Regions from separate parts of the Nocardioides sp. T5 genome, predicted to be linked through region 2. Evidence: riboswitches for the same ligand, from Rfam matches in the RefSeq annotation. Region 2 holds a riboswitch; the other holds the start of a gene.

Region 1 (4,488 bases), 1.1 Mb from region 2:
CACGACCAGGCGATCCAGACCTGCAGGTGTTCCTCGGGTCGCGCGGCGATGGCCTTCTCCAGTCGGGTCCACTGCTTGTCGGTGAGCTTCTCAGCCCCTGCCCGTAGCAGCTTCTGGATGCCGTAGAGCGGGTCGCTCTTGCGGCCGCGGTGACCGGTGGTCTCTTGCTGGACTCGGCGTCGGCACTCATCGACCGCAGCAGTGCCGAGCTTGACGACGTGGAAGGCATCGAGGACCGCGACGGCGTCCTCGAGCTGGTCGGCGATCGCGGTCTTGTAGCCGTGGAAGGGGTCCAGGGCGGCGACCTTGATGCCACCTCGGAACTCCTCGCCGCGGGCGGTGAGCCAGTCGGCGTAGGCCTTGCCGGACCGGCCCGGGACGAGGTCGAGGAGCCGGGCGCGGACGCGTCCGTGCTGGTCACGGGTCAGGTCGACCATCCCGGTCAGCTCCTTGGGTCCGCGGCCGCCCTGGTCGTCGGGCTTGGTGGAGACGTGGTGCCAGATGTGCTCATCGACTCCAAGGGAGGTGACGTCGGTGAAGCGGTCCTCGTCGGCGGCCATCGCTTCCAGCAGCGGCTGGAGCGAGCGCCACACCGTGCGCCACGTCGTGCCGAGCTGACGGGCCAGCCCAGCGATCGAGGCGTGCTCGCCGCGCAGTTGGCCGATGGCCCACCAGCACGCACGCACGGTGAGCAGCGCCCTGGGTCCGGCCAGGTCGGGATGCTGCTCGGTGAACGACTTCGTCGAGCACTTCTCCTCGCCGCATCGCCAGGTCCGCTTGCGCCAGATCAGCGTGACCGGGCGCCCGAAGCAGGGCACGTCGACCAGCCGGACCTCGCGGCGGCCGTGGCTGTGGGCGATCACTCCGCACGCGCGGCAGCCGGTCTGCTGGGCGGGTGTCTCGACAACGACGCGGACAGTGCCGGCGTCTTGGCTGACGGCGATGACGTGGAACCCCTCGAGGCCGACCAACAGGTCGCAGCGATCGCAGTAGCAGGGGCGTTCAGGGCGTGGGCGTGCACGCTCGCACGCCGTATGCTCGAGCATCGTCGAGGCCTTCCGGTTGGTTGCTTGGTCGCACCAAACTTTGGAAGGCCTCGACCCCGTTCCGGGTCAGGCGCTCAGGTCGTGTCGCTCACCTACCCCCACCGCAGGTATGAAGAGCCGGATAGGGCTCTGTTGCAAAAATCGTGAAGCTTGAGCATGCTTGGCGGAGATTGGACGGACGGAACGATGACGGATTTCAAGTGGCGCCATTTCCAGGGTGATGTGATCCTGTGGGCGGTGCGCTGGTATTGTCGCTATCCGATCAGCTATCGCGACCTTGAGGAAATGCTGGCGGAACGCGGCATTTCGGTCGACCATACGACGATCTATCGCTGGGTCCAGTGCTACGCCCCGGAGATGGAGAAGCGGCTGCGCTGGTTCTGGCGGCGTGGCTTTGATCCGAGCTGGCGCCTGGATGAAACCTACGTCAAGGTGCGGGGCAAGTGGACCTACCTGTACCGGGCAGTCGACAAGCGGGGCGACACGATCGATTTCTACCTGTCGCCGACCCGCAGCGCCAAGGCAGCGAAGCGGTTCCTGGGCAAGGCCCTGCGAGGCCTGAAGCACTGGGAAAAGCCTGCCACGCTCAATACCGACAAAGCGCCGAGCTATGGTGCAGCGATCACCGAATTGAAGCGCGAAGGAAAGCTGGACCGGGAGACGGCCCACCGGCAGGTGAAGTATCTCAATAACGTGATCGAGGCCGATCACGGAAAGCTCAAGATACTGATCAAGCCGGTGCGCGGTTTCAAATCGATCCCCACGGCCTATGCCACGATCAAGGGATTCGAAGTCATGCGAGCCCTGCGCAAAGGACAGGCTCGCCCCTGGTGCCTGCAGCCCGGCATCAGGGGCGAGGTGCGCCTTGTGGAGAGAGCTTTTGGCATTGGGCCCTCGGCGCTGACGGAGGCCATGGGCATGCTCAACCACCATTTCGCAGCAGCCGCCTGATCGGCGCAGAGCGACAGCCTACCTCTGACTGCCGCCAATCTTTGCAACAGAGCCCACTAAGGTGCCAGCGCTGCGCGACTGGCGAATCTAAGTGGAGCACCACTAGGGAGCGTAGCGTAAATGGCCGTTCGCCTGGGCCCGCCGAGTCAGCTCGGTGAAACTTCCACGTGGAAGTCGCCAATGTGCCACGGCGTCATTGCTGCCTTTTTGCTCGCCCGATCCCCATCGTGGAAGTCGCTGCGGAGGCCGACGCCATGGTGACGGTGTTCGGCATTCTGAATCTCACCGAGGACTCCTTCTTCGATGAGAGCCGGCGGCTAGACCCCGCCGGCGCTGTCACCGCGGCGATCGAAATGCTGCGAGTCGGATCAGACGTCGTGGATGTCGGACCGGCCGCCAGCCATCCGGACGCGAGGCCTGTATCGCCGGCCGATGAGATCAGACGTATTGCGCCGCTCTTAGACGCCCTGTCCGATCAGATGCACCGTGTTTCAATCGACAGCTTCCGACCGGAAACCCAGCGCTATGCGCTCAAGCGCGGCGTGGGCTACCTGAACGATATCCAAGGATTTCCTGACCCTGCGCTCTATCCCGATATTGCTGAGGCGGACTGCAGGCTGGTGGTTATGCACTCAGCGCAGCGGGATGGCATCGCCACCCGCACCGGTCACCTTCGACCCGAAGACGCGCTCGACGAGATTGTGCGGTTCTTCGAGGCGCGGGTTTCCGCCTTGCGACGGAGCGGGGTCGCTGCCGACCGGCTCATCCTCGATCCGGGGATGGGATTTTTCTTGAGCCCCGCACCGGAAACATCGCTGCACGTGCTGTCGAACCTTCAAAAGCTGAAGTCGGCGTTGGGGCTTCCGCTATTGGTCTCGGTGTCGCGGAAATCCTTCTTGGGCGCCACCGTTGGCCTTCCTGTAAAGGATCTGGGTCCAGCGAGCCTTGCGGCGGAACTTCACGCGATCGGCAATGGCGCTGACTACGTCCGCACCCACGCGCCTGGAGATCTGCGAAGCGCAATCACCTTCTCGGAAACCCTCGCGAAATTTCGCAGTCGCGACGCCAGAGACCGAGGGTTAGATCATGCCTAGCATTCACCTTCCGGCCGCCCGCTAGCGGACCTGGTCAGGTTCCGCGAAGGTGGGCGCAGACATGCTGGGCTCGTCAGGATCAAACTGCACTATGAGGCGGCGGTTCATACCGCGCCAGGGGAGCGAATGGACAGCGAGGAGCCTCCGAACGTTCGGGTCGCCTGCTCGGGTGATATCGACGAGGTTGTGCGGCTGATGCACGACGCTGCGGCGTGGATGTCCGCCAAGGGAACGCCCGCCTGGGACGTCGCGCGGATCGACCGGACATTCGCGGAGACCTTCGTCCTGAGATCCGAGCTCCTAGTCGCGAGTTGCAGCGACGGCATCGTCGGCTGTTGCACCTTGTCGGCCGAGGATCCCGAGTTTTGGCCCGACGCCCTCAAGGGGGAGGCCGCATATCTGCACAAGCTCGCGGTGCGACGGACACATGCGGGCCGGGGTGTCAGCTCCGCGCTGATCGAGGCTTGCCGCCATGCCGCGCGAACGCAGGGGTGCGCCAAGCTGCGGCTCGACTGCCACCCGAACCTGCGTGGCCTATACGAGCGGCTCGGATTCACCCACGTCGACACTTTCAATCCCGGCTGGGATCCAACCTTCATCGCAGAACGCCTAGAACTCGAAATCTAACGTCCGTTCGGGCATCGAGGTCCATGTCGGGGTGGGACGGGCCCGTGGCTTCAAGATCACTTGCAGTCCGACCGCGATGTCTTGGTTGCGCGAGAGGTTGTCGATATCCTCCACTTCCATCATCAACCCTGGATAATGCCGCCGCCGTCATCGCCGCCGACGCCCGTGCCGGGCTTTTCGGGCCTGTCAGGCTTGCTCGGCCTTCGGCCTGCCTGGGCGAGATCTCCGGCGGACGGATTAACGGCGGAGCTTCGCCGCCTTTCGTGCGTGTGAAGGCCGAAGATAGTTCTCTCAAAAACATCCGTTTATGAGAGATGCAAAAGACAGCAGTCTGCTGAAGATCTAAGATCTCTCAAAACTGTCCCTCGCTTCCCGTCTCTCACCGATCTATGTTTCTAAGTGTTTTGAGAGGGGAACGGCATGTTGGTGGGGTACGCCAGGGTCTCGACACGTGATCAGACCCACGCGCTGCAACTCGATGCGCTGAGCAAGGCAGGATGTGAGCGGGCTCTGTTGCAAAAATCGTGAAGCTTGAGCATGCTTGGCGGAGATTGGACGGACGGAACGATGACGGATTTCAAGTGGCGCCATTTCCAGGGTGATGTGATCCTGTGGGCGGTGCGCTGGTATTGTCGCTATCCGATCAGCTATCGCGACCTTGAGGAAATGCTGGCGGAACGCGGCATTTCGGTCGACCATACGACGATCTATCGCTGGGTCCAGTGCTACGCCCCGGAGATGGAGAAGCGGCTGCGCTGGTTCTGGCGGCG
Region 2 (4,488 bases):
AGCGCGGCGACGCGCTCCGCCAGCTCGGCCTTGATGGTCCGCAGCGTCGCTGCGCCGTCCAGGGTCTGTGCCGTCACGTCCGTCATCCTAGGGAGGCCGCTCATCAGTGGAAGAAGTGGCGCGCGCCGGTCAGGTACATCGTCACGCCGGCCGCCTCGCAGGCCGCGACGACCTCGGCGTCGCGGACCGAGCCACCGGGCTGGACGATGGCCTTGACCCCGGCGTCGATGAGGATCTGCGGGCCGTCGGCGAAGGGGAAGAAGGCGTCGGAGGCGGCGACCGCCGACGACGCCCGCTCCCCCGCCCGCTCGACGGCGAGGCGGCACGAGTCGACGCGGTTGACCTGTCCCATCCCGACGCCCACCGAGGCGCCGCCGGAGGCGAGCAGGATCGCGTTGGACTTCACCGCCCGGCAGGCGCGCCACGCGAACGCGAGGTCGGCCAGCACCTCGTCGGAGGCGGCCTTCCCGGTGGCGAGGGTCCAGGTCGACGGGTCGTCGCCGCCGTCGTCCGACCGGGCGGAGAGCACGTCGCGGTCCTGCAGCAGCAGGCCGCCGGAGATGGCCCGCATCTCGCCGCCGCCGCGGGTGAGCGGCGGGCACTCGAGGATGCGGATGTTCTTCTTGGCCTGCAGCACCTCGACGGCGCCGTCCTCGTAGCCCGGCGCCACGACGACCTCAGTGAAGATCTCGGCGACCTGCTCGGCCATCGCGACGGAGACCGGCACGTTGGTGGCGATCACCCCGCCGAAGGCGCTGACCGGGTCGCACTCGTGGGCCTTGCGGTGAGCAGTGGCGACGTCGTCGGCCACGGCGATGCCGCAGGGGTTGGCGTGCTTGATGATCGCCACGGCCGGCTCGTCGAAGTCGTACGCCGCCCGCCGGGCCGCGTCGGCGTCGACGTAGTTGTTGTAGGACATCTCCTTGCCGTGGTGCTGCGTCGCCTGGGCGAGCCCGGGACCGTCGGCCAGGAAGCCGTTGCTGTAGAGCGCGGCGGACTGGTGCGGGTTCTCCCCGTAGCGCAGCACCGCCTCCTTGGTCCACGTCGCCCCCATCCACGACGGGAAGCCCGACCCCTCGCTGGTGTCGGTGAGCACGTTGCCCATCCACGACGCCACGTGGACGTCGTAGGTCGCTGTGTGCACGAACGCCTCGGCTGCGAGACGCTGCCGCTCGGCCAGCGTGAACCCGCCGGCGGCGACGGCGGCCAGCACGGCGTCGTACGTCGCGGGCGAGGTGACGATGGCGACGCTGGGGTGGTTCTTGGCCGCGGCGCGCACCATCGACGGACCGCCGATGTCGATCTGCTCGACGCACTCGTCGGGGCCGGCGCCCGACGCGACGGTCTGGGTGAAGGGGTAGAGGTTGCTCACGACGAGGTCGAACGGCTCGACGCCGAGCTCCTCGAGCTGCGCGACGTGGGAGTCGAGGCGGCGGTCGGCGAGGATCCCGGCGTGCACGCGCGGGTGCAGGGTCTTGACCCGGCCGTCGAGGCACTCGGGGAAGCCGGTGAGGTCCTCCACCTTGGTGACGGGCAGGCCGAGCGACTCGATCAGCGCGGCCGAGCCGCCGGTGGAGACGAGCTCGACACCGGCCTCGTGGAGGCCGCGGACCAGGTCGTCGAGACCGGCCTTGTCGTAGACGGACACCAGGGCACGGCGGATCGGGACACGGAGGTCGGCAGAGGGGGACACGGGACTCCTCGGACTCAAGCGAGATCGGTAACGAGATCGGGGGCACCCAGGCGTTCGATGGTCCCCGGCGTCACTCCCCGGTGGTGACCCACCTGCGCCAGTCGTGTGGCTGCAGACTACCGAGCGTCGGCGCCGATGCGAACCCGGCGGCCGTCGACCGCGATGCCCTCGCGGGCGATCCGGCCGACGGTGTCCACGAGCATCGCCCGCTCGGCGGTCTTGATGCGCTCGTGCAGCGACGCGACGTCGTCGTCGTCCTCCACCACGACCGGCACCTGGGCGATGATCGGGCCGGTGTCGACGCCCGCGTCGACCACGAAGAGCGTCGCGCCGGTCACCTTGACGCCGTGCTCGAGGGCGTCGCGCGGCCCGTGCATGCCGGGGAACGCCGGGCACAGCGCCGGGTGGGTGTTGAGGGTGAGGAACCGGTCGAGGAACTCGGTGGAGAGCAGCTTCATGAAGCCGGCGGAGACGACCAGGTCGGGCTCGAAGCGCTCGACCACGGTGGTGAGCGAGGCGTCCCAGCCCTCGCGGGTCTCGAAGTCCGACACCTTGCGCACGAAGGTCGGGACCCCCGCGCGCTCGGCGCGGGCAAGGCCCTCGATGTCCTCGCGGTCGGCGCCGACGGCGACGACCCGGGCGCCGTACGCCGGATCGGCGCAGGCGTCGAGCAACGCCTGCAGGTTGGTGCCGGATCCCGACACGAGGACGACGAGGCGGGTGGGCTGGTGCACGCCCGGAAGTCTAGGGCTGCGGCTACGCGCGGTGGGAGGGTCCGGCAGCCGTTGCCCGGTCGCGCACCAGGCGGCCCGCGACGACGGCGGCGATCGCGGTCGTCACCGGCACCGCCGCGACGATGCCGAGCCCGCCGACGAGCCCGCGCACCACCTCCTGCGCCACGATCTCCTGGCTGACCGCGATCCCGAAGGGCAGCGAGAGCGCCGAGAAGACGAGCATCAGCGGAAGCGTGGCGCCGACGTAGGCGAGCACCAGGGTGTTGACGGTGGAGGCGACGTGGGAGCGCCCGATGCGCATCGCCCGGGTGAAGATCGTGCGCGTGCTGGCGTCGGGGTCGACGTCGGCGAGCTCCCACACCGCCCAGGTCTGGGTGACGGTGACGTCGTCGAGCACGCCCAGCGCGCCGATGACCAGCCCCGCCAGCAGCAGCCCGCGGAGGTCGACCTGCGCGGCGATGCCGGAGATGTACTGGCTGCCCTCGTCGACCAGCCCGGTGAAGTGCCCGACGCTCGTGAACACCCAACCGAGCCCGCCGATCACCAGCAGCGAGATCAGGGTGCCGAGCATCGCCACCGTCGAGCGCACGTCGAAGCCGTGCGAGAGGTAGAGGGTGACCAGCATGATGGCCGAGGCCGTGGTCACCGCGACGAGCAGCGGCGGCGAGCCCTCCATGATCGCCGGCAGCATGAAGACCGCGATGAGGACCAGCGAGTACGCCAGGCTGGCGAGCGCGCCGATGCCGCGCCAGCGTGAGAGCGCGAGGACGCCGACGGCGAACAGGATCGTCAGCAGGAGGAGGGGTGGACCGCGGTCGAAGTCCTGGAAGGCGTACTGCTCCCCGTCGGGCGCCTGCGCGGTGAACGACACGATGATCCGGTCGCCCGCCACCACCTCGGGTGCCTGCGAGCCGTAGGGCAGCAGCGCCTCCGCCGCGCCGGGCGCGCCGGGACCGCTGAGCAGCTCGACCTGCGCGAGCTGGCACCCCTCGACCGCCTGGCGGCACGGACCGATCGACTGCACCTCCGCGGTGCCGCGCTCCACCTCGACACCCGGCGCGCTGATCTCAAGGTCGCCGTCGGGCCACAGCACGACGAGGCCGACGAGCGTCGCCAGCACGAGCGGCCCTACCAGGGCGGCCATCAGCAGCCTGATCTGCCGCGGTGCCGGCCCGAGCGAGGGGCGGTCACCGTGGCTGTGTCCAGCCCCCACGGTCAGTCCTCGGTCGGTGAGTCGGTGAGCGAGTCGGTGCCCGGTCCAGTGTCCGGTTCGGTGCCGGGCACCGCGCTGTCGGACGAGGCGGTGTCGGACGAGGCGGTCCGGGCGGCACGCCAGGCGAACCACGCCAGCACCGAGGCGCCGAGGAGCGCGCCGACGCCGCACGCGGTGACGGCGTGGACCAGCACGTCACGGGTGAAGGGCCCCACGAAGCGCATCCGACCGGGTCCGGCGGCGCCGCCGGACAGCGAGGCGAGCACCGCGAACCCGACCCCGGCCGCCAGCCCGCCACCGCACCCGGCAAGGGCGATGCGGTCCCAGGTCAGGAGGCGGCCGCGCAGCGCGCGGTGGGCGGAGAAGGCGGCGACCAACGGCGGGAGTGCCATCAGCGCGCCCACCCAGCCGGGAGGGGTGCCGACCGCCGGGAGTGCGGCGAGCAGGGGGACGACGGGGAGCGGTCCGAGGACGACCGCCCCGGGTGACACGAGGGTGGCGCCGCCCACCGCGAAGCCCGGGCCCAGCAGCCACGAGCCGGCGAACAGGGCCGCGTTGGGTGCGAAGGCGGCGTTGACGAGGGCGTAGAGGCCGGCCTCCGACGGGCTGGGGTGCAGCCGCGCGGTCATGGTGGCAGCCTCGCCGAAGGAGACGACGAAGGAGACGAGGAAGACGAGCGCGGAGACGGCCAGCAGGCGCGCGAGCACCGCGCCCGCGACCGCGGCGCCTGCCCGCACCGACGCGGGCAGGAAGGCCGCCCAGATCGCGGCGCGCCCCGACCCGATCGCGATGGCGGGGGCGGCGACGAACGCCGTCAGCAGCAGCGTCCAGCCGAGCACCCGCGGAAG

The links. A riboswitch is a leader RNA that binds a small molecule or an ion and turns the genes downstream of it on or off. The one in region 2 is predicted to bind ZMP and ZTP.
Region 1: it holds a riboswitch for ZMP and ZTP, as region 2 does, so the genes downstream of both, ACNKF0_RS22240 (QacE family quaternary ammonium compound efflux SMR transporter) here and purH (bifunctional phosphoribosylaminoimidazolecarboxamide formyltransferase/IMP cyclohydrolase) in region 2, are expected to answer to the same signal.

Annotation. Positions count from the first base shown of each region.
Region 1 covers NZ_CP182415.1:4,532,993-4,537,480, reverse strand. Annotated here, with positions in the region: gene ACNKF0_RS22250 (ISL3 family transposase) at 1-971, opposite strand, end outside; gene ACNKF0_RS22245 (IS6-like element IS6100 family transposase) at 1,233-1,997, shown strand; ZMP/ZTP riboswitch at 2,062-2,142, shown strand; partial or broken gene ACNKF0_RS22240 (QacE family quaternary ammonium compound efflux SMR transporter) at 2,190-2,258, shown strand; gene sul1 (sulfonamide-resistant dihydropteroate synthase Sul1) at 2,252-3,091, shown strand; gene ACNKF0_RS22230 (GNAT family N-acetyltransferase) at 3,218-3,718, shown strand; partial or broken gene ACNKF0_RS22225 (recombinase family protein) at 4,139-4,240, shown strand; gene ACNKF0_RS22220 (IS6-like element IS6100 family transposase) at 4,286-4,488, shown strand, end outside.
Region 2 covers NZ_CP182415.1:1,020,318-1,024,805, reverse strand. Annotated here, with positions in the region: gene ACNKF0_RS04905 (bifunctional methylenetetrahydrofolate dehydrogenase/methenyltetrahydrofolate cyclohydrolase) at 1-77, opposite strand, end outside; gene purH (bifunctional phosphoribosylaminoimidazolecarboxamide formyltransferase/IMP cyclohydrolase) at 104-1,693, opposite strand; ZMP/ZTP riboswitch at 1,731-1,808, opposite strand; gene purN (phosphoribosylglycinamide formyltransferase) at 1,810-2,427, opposite strand; gene ACNKF0_RS04890 (YibE/F family protein) at 2,450-3,571, opposite strand; gene ACNKF0_RS04885 (DUF6350 family protein) at 3,643-4,488, opposite strand, start outside.